Regions from separate parts of the Dickeya ananatis genome, predicted to be linked through region 2. Evidence: predicted binding sites of a transcription regulator. Region 2 holds the regulator's gene; the other holds the start of a gene.
The links. Region 2 encodes CRP, which controls carbon source genes, mostly activating them, when cyclic AMP is high. Its sites were predicted from a motif close to ATGTGANNNNNNTCACAT; they were not measured.
Positions count from the first base shown of each region.

Region 1: yrbN (protein YrbN) is a predicted target of CRP. The motif match lies at 2,924-2,941, and genes of this name have one in related genera.

Region 1 covers NZ_CP040816.1:3,515,582-3,522,954, forward strand. Annotated here, with positions in the region: gene FGI04_RS15575 (luciferase-like monooxygenase) at 1-888, shown strand, start outside; gene FGI04_RS15580 (DEAD/DEAH family ATP-dependent RNA helicase) at 971-2,845, opposite strand; gene yrbN (protein YrbN) at 2,858-2,917, opposite strand; gene nlpI (lipoprotein NlpI) at 3,026-3,910, opposite strand; gene pnp (polyribonucleotide nucleotidyltransferase) at 4,038-6,158, opposite strand; gene rpsO (30S ribosomal protein S15) at 6,461-6,730, opposite strand; gene truB (tRNA pseudouridine(55) synthase TruB) at 6,838-7,373, opposite strand, start outside.
Region 2 covers NZ_CP040816.1:4,681,631-4,689,003, reverse strand. Annotated here, with positions in the region: gene FGI04_RS20910 (ABC transporter ATP-binding protein) at 1-864, shown strand, start outside; gene FGI04_RS20905 (LysE family translocator) at 930-1,535, opposite strand; gene FGI04_RS20900 (hydrolase) at 1,654-2,652, shown strand; gene FGI04_RS20895 (YheU family protein) at 2,649-2,885, shown strand; gene FGI04_RS20890 (phosphoribulokinase) at 3,034-3,903, shown strand; gene FGI04_RS20885 (OsmC family protein) at 4,003-4,410, opposite strand; gene crp (cAMP-activated global transcriptional regulator CRP) at 4,740-5,372, shown strand; gene argD (bifunctional acetylornithine/succinyldiaminopimelate transaminase) at 5,474-6,697, opposite strand; gene FGI04_RS20870 (aminodeoxychorismate synthase component II) at 6,831-7,373, opposite strand, start outside.

The DNA.
Region 1 (7,373 bases), 1.2 Mb from region 2:
CTGGCGGAACACCACAACATGACCGGTATCGCCAGCGCGGCCACCTCGGTGTTGATCGGTTACCTTGCTGCAGGAACGCGGCACATCCGGCTGGGTTCCGGTGGTGTGATGCTGCCAAACCACGCACCACTGGTGATAGCTGAACAGTTCGGCACGCTCGAATCGCTCTATCCTGGCCGTATTGAACTCGGTCTGGGGCGCGCCCCCGGCACCGATCACCGCACCATGCAGGCGTTACGCCGCCACCTGAATGCCGATATTGATGATTTTCCCCACGACGTGCAGGAACTTCAACGCTACTTTTCCCCGGCTCAACCGGGTCAGCCCGTGCAGGCAGTACCGGGACAAGGGCTGAACATTCCCATCTGGCTGCTAGGTTCCAGCCTGTACAGCGCCCAGTTAGCGGCCTCAATGGGGTTACCGTTTGCCTTCGCCGCCCATTTCGCACCGGATATGCTGCTACAAGCCTTGCAGCTTTATCGTGACAATTTCCGCCCTTCGGCCCAACTGGAAAAACCGTACGCCATGGTGTGTGTGAATGTTGTCGCCGCCGATAGTGACCGTGACGCCCGTTTCCTGTTTACATCATTACAACAGCAGTTTATCAACCTGCGGCGTGGTACGCCGGGGCCGCTGCCCGCACCAGTAGAGTCGATGGAAACACACTGGTCTGCGGCCGAGCAGTTTGCCGTTGAGCAGACATTACGGCTGGCTATCGTCGGCGATACCGCCAAAGTGCGCCACGGCCTGCAAACCTTACTGCGGGAAACCCAGGCGGACGAGCTGATGATCAACGGCCAAATCTTCGATCATCATGCACGGCTGCGCTCCTTTGAGCTGGTCGCGCAACTGCAACCGGATATGGTGCGGGAAGCTCGCATCCAGTAGCAGTCAGATTTATGCCATAAAAAAACCAGCCCGAAGGCTGGTTTTTCACATCAATCACTGAGGTTATCAGCAACGGACGTTATCAGGCATCGTTGAAACGACGTGGTGCGCGCTGACCATCACGGTTACCACCACGACGCTCGCCGCCTTCACGACGTTCACCGTTGAACGGACGACCACGACCGCCACCGGTACGATCGCCAAATCCACGGGCACCACGATCGCCACGCTCACCACCATCACGGCGCTCACGGCGTTCATGCGGCTGTGCATCACCCATCAGTTGCATGTTCATTGGCTTGTTCAGAATACGCGTACGGGTAAAGTGCGACAGCAGGTCCCCCGGCATACCTTTCGGCAGCTCGATAGTGGAGTGCGAAGCAAACAGTTTGATGTTACCGATGTAACGGCTGCTGATATCGCCTTCGTTGGCGATCGCTCCCACGATATGACGCACTTCTACGCCATCATCACGGCCCACTTCGATCCGGTACAGATCCATTTCACCCACGTCACGACGCTCACGACGAGCCGGACGATCATCACCACGCGGGGCACGATCGTTGCGCTCGCCACGACGTTCGAAACGGTCATCACGATCGCGGAATTCGCGACGCGGACGGCGCTCAACCACCGGATCCGGCGGCAGAATCAGCGGACGTTCGCCCTGCGCCATCTTCAACAGTGCGGCGGCCAGTGTTTCGATATCCAGCTCTTCCTGCGGCTGCAGTTTGCCAAGCAGCGCACGGTACATGTCCAGATCGCTGCTTTCCAGTTGCTGCTGCACTTTAGCGGCAAATTTCGCCAGACGACGCTGACCGAGCAGTTCGGCGTTCGGCAATTCCACCTCAGGAATAGTCAGCTTCATGGTGCGTTCGATATTACGCAGCAGGCGACGCTCGCGGTTTTCCACGAACAACAGCGCACGGCCAGCACGACCAGCACGGCCAGTACGGCCGATACGGTGCACGTAGGATTCGGAATCCATCGGGATATCGTAGTTCACCACCAGGCTGATACGATCAACATCCAGACCACGTGCAGCAACGTCAGTTGCAATCAGGATATCCAGACGACCGTCTTTCAGACGCTCCAGCGTTTGTTCACGCAGCGCCTGGTTCATGTCACCGTTCAGCGCGGCGCTGTTATAACCACTGCGCTCCAGCGCTTCGGCTACTTCCAGCGTAGCGTTTTTGGTACGCACGAAAATGATCGCGGCATCAAAGTCTTCGGCTTCCAGGAAACGGATCAGCGCTTCGTTTTTACGCATACCGTATACCGTCCAGTAACTCTGGCTGATATCCGGGCGCGTGGTCACGCTGGACTGAATACGCACTTCCTGCGGATCGTTCATAAAGCGACGAGTGATACGGCGAATCGCCTCCGGCATAGTAGCGGAGAACAACGCCGTCTGATGCTCAGCCGGGATCTGCGCCATGATGTTTTCCACATCTTCGATGAAGCCCATGCGCAGCATTTCGTCAGCTTCGTCCAGCACCAGACCGCTCAGGTTGGACAGGTCCAGCGTACCGCGTTTCAGGTGATCCAGCAGGCGTCCCGGCGTACCGACAACCACCTGCGGCCCCTGACGCAGCGCGCGCAACTGCACGTCATAACGCTGGCCACCATACAGCGCGACCACATTGACGCCCTGCATGTGTTTGGAAAATTCGTTACAGGCTTCTGCAACCTGCACCGCCAGTTCACGGGTCGGTGCCAGCACCAGCAACTGCGGTGCTTTCAGATCAGCCTTGATATTGTTCAGCAGCGGCAGGGAAAATGCCGCGGTCTTGCCACTCCCGGTTTGCGCCATACCCAGTACGTCGCGCCCGTTGAGCAGATGAGGAATACATTCCGCCTGAATCGGAGACGGTTTTTCATACCCCATCTCAGACAGTGCATTCAGAATAGGAGCAGACAGCCCCAAGCTAGCAAAAGAGATTTCAAACTCTGCCATGTAAACTTTGCCTCACTTCAAAATGGCGGCCAGTCTACATAACTTGTCGAGAAAATACTCAATCATTTTCATTGAAAAGTGTGAACCGGCTCAAATTGGATTAAAAAGCGAACAAAAAAGCCTCGCCCGTTAAGGCGATGAAGAAATCGTCATGATCTCTGGCTGAAAGGTGTTCGTCAGCTATTGCTGGTCCGATCCTGATAGGTCGTCTTGCTCTTGGCCTAACTGCGCCAATTCCAACAATGCATAGCGGTGCTCAACAAAATTATGAACATTGTTAGCAACCGTCAGCTTGAACAACGCCTCGGCGGTGTTCTTGTCCCCCAGACTTAGGTAGTGCTTACCTAAATAGAAGTCAGTTTCACTGAGATGCTCGGCGAGCGAAGTGTTATCCTTAGCTTCTTCCTGTACACGCTGCATCAACGCTTTTTCGCTGATGTTGCCCAGGTAGAATTCGACAATCGTCCATCCCCACACACCTTTCTTTGCACCCTCGTAGCGTTCTTTCAACGCCAGTTTGGCCTTCTCGGGATTGATTTCTCTCTCCACCAGGTAAAGCCACAGGGAACGGAAAGGATCATTAGGATCGTCGCGATAAAACGCTAGCAGATCATCCTGCGCCAACTGGTAGCGACCGCCGTAGTACAAAGCGATGCCCCGATTCAAACGCGCATAATTGTAAGTTGGATCAAGCTCTAATACAGAATCAAACGCTTCATAGGCAGCATCAAAATTGCCTGCCTGCGTCAAGTAAATGCCGAGATAGTTAAACACTTCCGGCATATCGGGACGGATAGAAAGCGCTTGTGAAAAATCATTTCGCGCCAACGCCCGTAACCCGAGGCTATCATACAGCACTCCGCGCTCATATAACAGCTGTGCTCGCTCATCGGGAGTAATTGCCCGGCTCGCCAGGATTTGCTCCATGCGCGCCAGAATGACTTCCTGCTGCAACGTAGGCTGCAACGGAACCGCCAGCACTGCATCTTTGCGCCAATCCGTGTTGCTGCATCCTGCCAGCATAATTGCTGTCGCAACATAACACCAGCGCAAGAAAGGCTTCATTTCCCACTCCCGAAGACAAACATTGGATGAACATCCTGTCCCCGACTGCTCAGCATAAGGATATCCGTTCCTTATAATACACGCAGCTCCTTCATACTGTAAGGAGCTGCCAATTGATTATCCGCTATTATTCTGCCTCGGAAACCGGTGTAGTTTCCTGAGGTTGAGCAGTTGCTTCTTTTATGCTCAAACGGATACGACCCTGACGGTCCACTTCCAGTACCTTGACCGGTACTTCCTGGCCCATCTGCAGATAGTCGGTCACTTTCTCAACACGCTTGTCGGCGATTTGAGAAATATGTACCAGACCTTCTTTACCGCCACCGATGGCAACAAACGCGCCAAAGTCAACGATACGAGTCACTTTGCCCTGATAGATGCGGCCCACTTCGATTTCCGCCGTGATCTCTTCGATACGACGAATCGCGTGTTTAGCTTTTTCGCCGTCGGTCGAGGCGATCTTCACCGTACCATCATCTTCGATCTCGATAGTCGTACCGGTTTCTTCAGTCAGCGCGCGGATAACAGAGCCGCCTTTACCGATCACATCTTTGATCTTGTCAGTGCTGATCTTGATGGTGTGGATACGCGGTGCGAATTCGGAGATATCGCCACGCGGCGTGCTGATAGCCTGTTCCATCACACCCAGAATGTGCAGACGCGCACCCTTGGCCTGATTCAGAGCCACCTGCATAATTTCGCGGGTGATCCCTTCGATTTTGATGTCCATCTGCAACGCGGTCACACCTTCACGGCTACCGGCTACTTTGAAGTCCATATCGCCCAGGTGGTCTTCGTCACCCAGAATATCAGACAGGACAACGTAGTTGTCGCCTTCCTTCACCAGACCCATCGCGATACCGGCTACAGCCGCTTTGATCGGCACGCCTGCATCCATCAGCGCTAGCGAAGCACCACAGACGGAAGCCATGGAGGAAGAACCGTTGGATTCGGTAATTTCAGACACAACACGTACGGTGTACGGGAAGGCTTCCGGTTTCGGCATAACAGCCAGTACACCACGTTTAGCCAGACGACCGTGACCGATTTCGCGGCGCTTCGGTGACCCAACCATACCGGTCTCACCTACGGAGTACGGAGGGAAGTTGTAGTGCAGCAAGAAGCGATCGGTACGCTCGCCAGTCAGCTCATCAATGCTCTGAGCATCACGCTCGGTACCCAGCGTCGCGGTAACCAACGCCTGAGTTTCACCACGGGTGAACAGCGCAGAACCGTGAGTACGCGGCAGCACGCCAGTACGTACATCCAGACCACGGATCATGTCTTTTTCGCGACCGTCGATACGCGGTTCGCCACGCAGCACACGGCTACGTACTACGTTTTTCTCGATGCTGCCGAGGATGTCACGCAGTTCGTTTTCGTCCAGCGTTTCATCTTCTGCCAGCAGGGCTGCAACCACGTCAGCTTTGATGGTATCAACCTGTGCGTAGCGTTCCTGTTTTTCAGTGATGCGATAAGCGTCACCCAGACGCGCTTCAGACAGCGCCTGCACACGGTTGTGCAGTTCGACGTTCACTTCCGGTGCCTGCCAGTTCCACTTCGGTTTACCCGCTTCTGCCGTCAGTGACTTGATGTTCTCGATAACAACCTGTTGCTGATCATGACCGAATACCACTGCACCCAGCATCTGATCTTCGCTCAGCAGGTCTGCTTCAGATTCCACCATCAGTACCGCGCCTTCAGTACCAGCAACAACCAGATCCAAACGGCTGGTTTTCAGCTCTTCGGTCGTCGGGTTCAGCACGTACTGATCGTTGATGTAACCAACGCGAGCGGCACCAATCGGGCCATTGAACGGGATACCCGACAGACTCAGTGCCGCAGAGGCACCGATCATGGCAACGATATCCGGGTTAACCTGCGGATTCACGGAAACCACAGTAGCGATAACCTGGACTTCGTTAACGAAACCATCCGGGAACAGCGGGCGAATCGGACGGTCAATCAAACGGGAAATCAGCGTTTCGCCTTCGCTCGGACGGCCTTCACGGCGGAAGAAACCACCGGGGATACGACCAGCAGCGTAGGTACGCTCTTGATAGTTAACAGTCAGCGGGAAGAAATCCTGGCCCGGTTTAGCGTGTTTGGCGCCCACAACAGTTACAAATACTGCGGTGTCATCCATGCTAACCATAACAGCAGCAGTGGCCTGACGGGCCATCATGCCGGTTTCCAGCGTTACGGTATGTTGACCGTACTGGAATTTACGAACGATCGGATTTAGCAAAATACTATCCTTTACCAGAGGCGCGCGCCATATCCCTGATATGGCGCACCAGTTAAATACCCGATCCGCTCATTACATCCTCGCGACTAATGACAGACTTTATTCTGATAACGCTATTCTCGATGCAGCTATTTCCCATGCACCCCTATATAGGCAACAGTAATAAATAAAGCCTCTCATTAGCCGCGCGAATCGCTGTAATTACGGATCCTATTTACAACAGCAATACATTACTCTGTTTTGCTGGTACTTCCTAGAAGAAAGGGGCCCAAAGAGGCCCCTTTCTCCTGAAACTCGTCGAATTAGCGACGCAGACCCAGACGTTCAATCAGGGTAGTGTAGCGAGCCAGATCTTTACGCTTCAGGTAGTCCAGCAGCTTACGACGCTGAGAAACCATACGCAGCAGACCGCGGCGGCTGTGGTGATCTTTCTTGTGCTCAGCAAAGTGACCCTGCAGATGATTAATCTGCGCAGTCAGCAGAGCAACCTGGACTTCGGTAGAACCGCTGTCATTCGTGCCACGACCAAATTCCGCAACAATTTTCGCTTTTGCTTCAACGCTTAGAGACATGATTTACTCCAAAATAATATAGATAGAACGGGCGCCGATCTCTAATTCAGCCGCCCAAGATTTAAGCCGCGCTATTTTACTCTTAGCGCTATATAATCGCAAGGCGCTCAGACAGCCGTCGGCTCAGGGTTTTCTACTACCAGACGACGCGGTGCCACCCGTCCTTCATCATCTATTTCGCCCATACCGATGAATCGGTGCTCGTCACCCTCAGTGATGCGCACCATGCCATCGGTCGGTACAGCAGTAGCACGCACTGCCTGCCCCAGTTTAAGGTAACCGGCCACCACCGGTGACAGATTCACCTCTGGAAATGCCTGCACAGCGGTATCCATTGGCAACAGCAGTACATCCAGCAAGTCACCAATCGGTTGTTCCTGTGCTTCTGCCTGTTCACGCAGCGTCTGTAACTGCTCCAGCGTAACCATACGCTCGGTAGGATACGTCGCCACCTGCAAACGGCGCAGATACATCACATGAGCACCACACCCCAGTTTCTCACCCAGATCATCAATGATGGTACGGATGTACGTTCCCTTGGAGCAGTGGATTTCCAGTTCCAGCTCATCGGCTTCCCAGCGGATAAACTGCAACTCATAGACGGTAATGTCACGCGCTTCTCGCGGCACAACCAGCCCCTGAC
Region 2 (7,373 bases):
ACGCTCATCAAACTGCTGGCGGGCGAACTGCAGCCGTTTAGCGGCGACATCGGCCTGGCCAAAGGCATAAAGCTGGGGTATTTCGCCCAGCACCAGCTGGAGTTTCTGCGCCCCGACGAGTCACCGTTACAGCACCTGACCCGACTGGCAGAGAGGGAAACCGAGCAGCAACTGCGTGATTATCTCGGCGGTTTCGGCTTCCGGGGCGACAAGGTAACCGAGTGCACCGAGCGTTTTTCCGGCGGCGAAAAGGCGCGACTGGTGCTGGCACTGATTGTCTGGCAGCGCCCTAACCTGTTGCTGCTCGATGAACCGACCAACCATTTGGATCTCGACATGCGCCAGGCGCTGACCGAAGCGTTGATCGACTTCGACGGCGCGCTGGTGGTGGTATCGCACGATCGTCACCTGATCCGATCCACCACCGACGATCTCTATCTGGTGCACGACGGCAAGGTCGAGCCGTTTGACGGCGATCTGGAGGATTACCAGCAGTGGCTATTGGATGCCCAGAAACAGGATAACACGGCGGAATCTGCCCCCAAAGACAACGCCGCCAACAGCGCGCAGTCGAGGAAGGATCAAAAACGGCGTGACGCCGAACTGCGCGCCCTGACCCAACCGCTGCGTAAGCAGATAAACCAACTGGAACAACAGATGGAGAAACTGCAAGCAACGCTGAGCGCGGTAGAAGACCGCCTTGCCGACAGCGGGTTATATGACGTCAGCCGTAAAAGCGAATTGACCGACTGTTTGCAAAAACAAAGCGCGACGAAGGCCGAACTGGAAAACACCGAAATGGCCTGGCTGGATGCGCAGGAACAACTCGAACAATTGCTGCGCGACGCAGAGACGCAGGGTTAAGCACCATCCTGAGTGAACGGCGGGCGCAATACGGTAGCCCGCCGTTCAGACGCTCTTCACGATGATTAATGCCAAATCATCAGCACGCAGGTTGCCGTCAGTAACCCCATCGCAATGTTGAACACCTTCCAGGCACGCGGACTTTGCAGCAGGCGGCCGATCATCGCACCAAACCCTAGCCAGATAACCCCGGCCACGAAATTAACGCACACCATCGCCACGCTGATGGCCACCACCGACGCGACATAGCCGTCACCAGACAGGCTAAACCCTGCCACCGCGCCCAGCGACATCAGCCAGGCTTTGGGGTTGAGGAACTGCAACAACCCGCCCTGATACAACGGAATCGGCCGCGGCGGTGCCGTTTCGGTATCCAGCTTTTCGTAAGCCGCCGTGGCAATCTTCCACGATAACCACAGCAGATAGGCACTGCCCAGCACCTTCAGCGCCAGATGCAGCGAAGGATAAAGCAGGATAAGGCTACCCAGCCCCAACGCCACCAATAACAGTATGCTCTGCATACCGATCATGATGCCCAGCATCAACGACATGGAACGTAACACGCCAAAGTTGGCTGCGGAGGCAGTAAGTAGCATATTATTGGGTCCTGGTGTAATGGCAGCGACCCACAAGAAACCGAGCATTGAAAGAAACAGGCTGACGTGCTCCATGAAACGACGATCCTTTAACATAAGGGACGTTAAACCTAGCAGCGCAGCAGGATGCAGACAAGTGCTTCGCCATGCCGCGACAGGCCCCAATGCCTCTTTTCATCATGGCTCTCTTTTTATGAATAATTCTTCTTACCGTAGTGCGTGCTTTCAGCCCCTGCCGGGTGGGCGCAATCCGCATATTCAGACGCTGTTGCCGCGTCTGTTTCGCCGTCGTGCGGCTCTGAAACCCGTCTGGCAGCGTCTGACTCTGCCGGACGGCGATTTTATCGACCTTGCCTGGAGCGAAGCGCCACAACACGCGGCCCATAAACCCCGTGTGGTACTGTTTCACGGGCTGGAAGGTAGTTTTCACAGCCCTTATGCCCACGGACTGATGGCGGCCTGCCAACAACGTGGCTGGCTGGCGGTGGTGATGCACTTTCGTGGGTGCAGCGGACAACCGAACCGCCTGCCGCGGGCGTATCACGCCAGCGAAACCGAAGACGCGCGCTATTTCCTGCATTGGCTGCGTCAGACGCTGGGTAACGCCCCTACCGTCGCGGCGGGGTTTTCTCTGGGCGGGAATATGCTGGCTTGCCTGCTGGCGCAACAAGGGGCCGCCTGCCCATTGGATGCCGCGGCGGTAGTATCCGCGCCGTTGATGCTCGAATCGTGCGGCACCCGTCTGGAACAGGGTTTTTCGCGTATTTACCAGTTCTATCTGCTGCACTCGCTGCGCCGTAACGCCTTGCACAAGTTGACGATGTATCCCGATTGCCTGCCGATATCCGCCAGCCGGTTACGTCGGGTGTATCGCCTGCGAGAGTTTGACGAGCTGGTAACATCGCCTCTGCACGGTTTCACCGGCGCAACCGATTATTACCGACGGAGCAGCGCCTTGCCGTTGCTGCCGCGTATCCGCCAACCATTGCTGGTCATCCACGCCAAAGACGACCCGTTTATGACGCCGGAGGTCATCGCTGATGTCTCGCAACTCCCGGCCAATATCGACTACCAGTTGACAGAGCATGGCGGTCATGTCGGTTTTGTTGGCGGATCATGGCAACGGCCTGAATTGTGGCTGGAGCACCGTATTCCCGAGTGGTTTACCCCTTATCTGGAGCAGCACGCATGATCATTCCCTGGCAAGAACTAGCGCCGGAAACACTGCAAAATCTGATTGAATCATTCGTCCTGCGTGAAGGCACCGACTACGGCGAGCAGGAGCGCACACTCGAAGAAAAAGTGGCGGATATCCGTCAGCAACTGGCAAACGGCGAGGTCGTCCTGGTGTGGTCGGAATTACACGAAACCGTCAATATCATGCCCCGCCGCCAGCTCAGCAACAATGAACGGTATCAGCCCTGAATCAATCGTAAATTGCCGTGTCAGTGTGCGATAAACATGCTAACAATGATCAGATATAACATGGCCTGATGGCTCTGCACGGCATTGCCCTTACTCATCGAATGATGACTTCACCGAAGATTGCCCTACACATCGGAGGTTACACACCATGTCGCACCAGCACCCGATTATCGCGGTCACCGGCTCCAGCGGCGCGGGGACCACGACCACCAGCCTGGCGTTTCGCAAGATCTTCCAGCAACTGAATCTGCGCGCCGCGCTGGTGGATGGCGACAGTTATCACCGCTATACCCGACCGGAAATGGATATGGCGATCCGCAAGGCACGGGACCTGGGGCGTCACATCAGCTATTTCGGACCGGAAGCCAATGACTTCTGCCAACTGGAAAACACCTTTATCGAATACGGTCGTAGCGGCACCGGGCAGACCCGCAAATACCTGCACACCTATGATGAGGCCATCCCCTACAATCAGGTGCCGGGGACCTTCACGCCCTGGGAGCCGATGCCTGAGCCGACCGACCTGCTGTTCTATGAGGGATTACACGGCGGCGTGGTCACCGCACAGCATGATGTTGCCCGGCATGTCGACCTGCTGGTCGGCGTGGTGCCGATAGTCAACCTGGAGTGGATTCAGAAGCTGGTACGTGACGTCAACGAACGCGGACACTCCCGCGAGGCGGTGATGGATTCCGTCGTGCGCTCGATGGAAGACTACATCACCCATATCACGCCGCAGTTTTCCCGCACCCACATCAACTTCCAGCGCGTACCGACGGTCGATACCTCTAACCCGTTCGCCGCCAAAGCCATTCCCTCGATGGACGAAAGTTTCGTGGTGATCCACTTTCAGGGGCTGGACCGCATCGATTACCCCTACCTGCTGGCCATGTTGCAGGGCTCGTTCATTTCCCACATCAATACGCTGGTGGTGCCGGGTGGCAAAATGGGGCTGGCGATGGAGTTGATCATGATGCCGCTGGTACAGCGGTTGATGGAAGGCAATAAAATCGACTGACACCGGCAATATACCGATGATAAGCACCGATGATAAGCGCCGATGAACCGGCGCTTAACGACGCGGCGGCCAGGACAACACGCCGCCGCGAACAGGCGCTTAATCCAGCGCGATCACTTCATGGCTATGGGTAATGTTCACGGCTTTTCCCAGCATCAACGCCACAGAGCAGTATTTTTCGGCTGACAGCGACACCGCACGCTCCACGGCTTTATCGCCCAAGCCCTTGCCGGTGACGATAAAATGCAGGTTGATGGCGGTGAACAAACGCGGTGCTTCCTCACGGCGTTCAGACGTCAGGCGGACTTCACAATCCACCACGTCATGACGGCCTTTTTGCAGGATAGACACCACATCGATGGCGCTGCATCCGCCTGCGGCCATCAGTACCATTTCCATCGGGCTGGGCGCTTTATCGCCTGCGTTGCCGTCCATCAGCAGTTGATGTCCGGAAGCGGATTCACCAAGAAATGTTAACCCTTCAACCCATTTCACCCGCGCCTGCATAATTTTGTCCTCAATCAATTATTTTTGAAATTTTACATCGCTTATGTACAAAAAAGCCTGATAATCAGAGCTTAATCATGCTGAAGCGAGACAACACAAGACACTACACTCAACCTGTGTTACAAACAAAAGCGTAAACCGGCATGTGTTGTTGCGTCGATGCCTGACCCACCACCGGCTTACTGGCGTCATCTGATAGACAGCCTCAGTATATTCCCTGACGTCATTCCGCCAGGACGGAATTGAATTATAACTATGTTATCACGCCGTACAGGGAACTCTGAGCCCTGTGATTTGCGCAGTGAATTAACAACAGAGGATAACAGCGAATGGTTCTCGGCAAACCGCAAACAGACCCGACTCTCGAATGGTTCCTTTCTCATTGCCACATTCACAAGTACCCATCGAAGAGCACCCTAATCCACCAGGGTGAAAAAGCAGAGACGCTTTACTACATCGTGAAAGGCTCGGTTGCCGTGCTGATCAAGGATGAAGAAGGCAAGGAAATGATTCTGTCTTATCTGAATCAGGGCGATTTTATCGGCGAACTTGGCTTGTTTGAAGACGGGCAGGAACGCAGTGCGTGGGTCCGGGCGAAAACAGCCTGTGAAGTTGCTGAAATCTCCTATAAAAAATTCCGCCAGCTCATCCAGGTCAACCCGGACATTCTGATGCGCTTGTCCTCACAGATGGCACGTCGTCTGCAGGTTACCTCGCAAAAAGTCGGCAACCTGGCATTCCTCGACGTGACGGGTCGCATCGCGCAAACCCTGCTTAATCTGGCCAAACAGCCGGACGCCATGACCCACCCGGATGGTATGCAGATTAAGATCACCCGTCAGGAAATCGGCCAAATCGTCGGCTGTTCCCGCGAAACTGTCGGCCGTATTCTGAAAATGCTGGAAGACCAGAACCTGATCTCCGCCCACGGTAAAACCATCGTGGTATACGGTACTCGCTGATTCGCATTCACCGGATCAACATCCATCGGCCCAACTCAGCCGGATCAAAAAGAGCGTGCCCAGGCACGCTCTTGTCGTTTTAGTAGAGAGGAAAGCGCGGCTTATGCGCCCTTCACTACCTGTGCCACGGCTTTTTCAAACAGCGCCATCCCCTGGTCTATCTCTTCCGGGGTGATCACCAGAGACGGCACAAAACGGATCACATCCGGCCCCGCCACCAAAATCATCAACCCCAGATCTGCCGATGCCGCCAGAAAATCACGGGCGCGGCCATGCCAGGCCGGTTTCAGTTGTGCGCCTAGCAGTAAGCCCATGCCACGAATTTCATCAAAAATGCCGTACTGGGCGTTGATGCGCTCCAGCGCAGACACAAAACGCGCATGGCGATCGACCACGCCGGACAGCACTTCCGGTGTATTGATCACATCCAGCGCCGCTTCCGCCACCGCGCAAGCCAGCGGGTTGCCGCCATAGGTGGTGCCGTGCGTCCCGACTGCCATCACCGACGCAATCTCTTCCGTGGTCAACATGGCGCTGATCGGGAAGCCGCCGCCCAGCGCTTTCGCGGTGGTCAGAATATCCGGTGTGATACCGTAGTGCATATAAGAGAACAGCTTACCGCTGCGGCCCATACCACACTGCACTTCATCAAACACCAGCAGCGCCTGATACTGATCGCACAGCTCACGCACCCCCTTGAGGAAAGCCGGTGTCGCAGGCGTAATGCCGCCTTCGCCCTGAATCGGCTCCAGCACCACGGCACAGGTGTGGTCATCCATCACGGCTTTGACCGCGTCCAAATCGTTGAACGGCACGTGCACGATATCCGCCGGTTTCGGGCCGAAGCCATCGGCATATTTCGGCTGACCACCGACCGACACGGTAAACAAGGTACGGCCATGAAACGACTGATAAAACGAAATTATCTTGGTTTTGTACGGGCTATGACGGGTAATGGCGTAATGCCGTGCCAGTTTGAACGCCGCTTCATTGGCTTCTGCACCAGAGTTGGCGAAAAACACACGATCGGCAAACGTGGCGTTGATCAGTTTGGTCGCCAGACGCAGCGCCGGTTCGTTGGTGAATACGTTGCTGGTGTGCCACAGGGTTTCACCCTGCTCTTTCAACGCCGCCACCAACGCCGGATGGCAATGTCCCAGCGCGGTTACCGCGATGCCACCAGAAAAATCGATATATTCTTTGCCCTGCTGATCCCAGACACGGCTCCCTTTGCCTTTTACCGGCACAAACTGCGCGGGTGCATAAACCGGAAGAATTACCTTATCGTAAGTATCCCGTGTTACTGCTGCTTTCTCTGTCGCCATTTGCTGCCCCGTTGTCATATCCCGTAGTGTGGAGTGAAGATCTTAAGTGAAAATATAATCAATAAATATGCATAAAAAATCAAAAATAGGCAATCACTAATCCGATACGCCCGGCCTGCCCTGCGCTATCCGACTATAAATCAAGGAAATTTTTCAATAGCTGATGCCCTTGCTGGCTGAGGATGCTTTCTGGATGAAACTGCACACCTTCCAGCGGCAACGAACGATGACGTATTCCCATGATCTCGTCGATATCACCGTCAAGCTCAGTCCAGGCTGTGACCTCAAAACAGTCAGGTAGCGTATTTTTTTCCAGCACCAGCGAATGGTAACGCGTGACAGTGAGTGGGTTTGCCAACCCGGCGAACACACCGCGCCCGGTATGCCGCACTGGCGAGGTTTTGCCGTGCATCACCTGGCGGGCGCGTACCACCTGGGCGCCGAATACCTGTCCCAGCGCCTGATGCCCCAGACAGACCCCCAGAATCGGTAGTTGACCGGCAAAATGGCGAATCGCCGCCAGCGAGATCCCTGCGTCATCCGGTGTACAAGGGCCGGGAGAAATCACCAGTCGTTGCGGCGATAACCGCTCGATGTCCGCCAGCGTCAGCACATCATTACGCCTGACCAGCACCTCCGCACCCAGTTCGCAAAAATACTGGTACAGGTTGTAGGT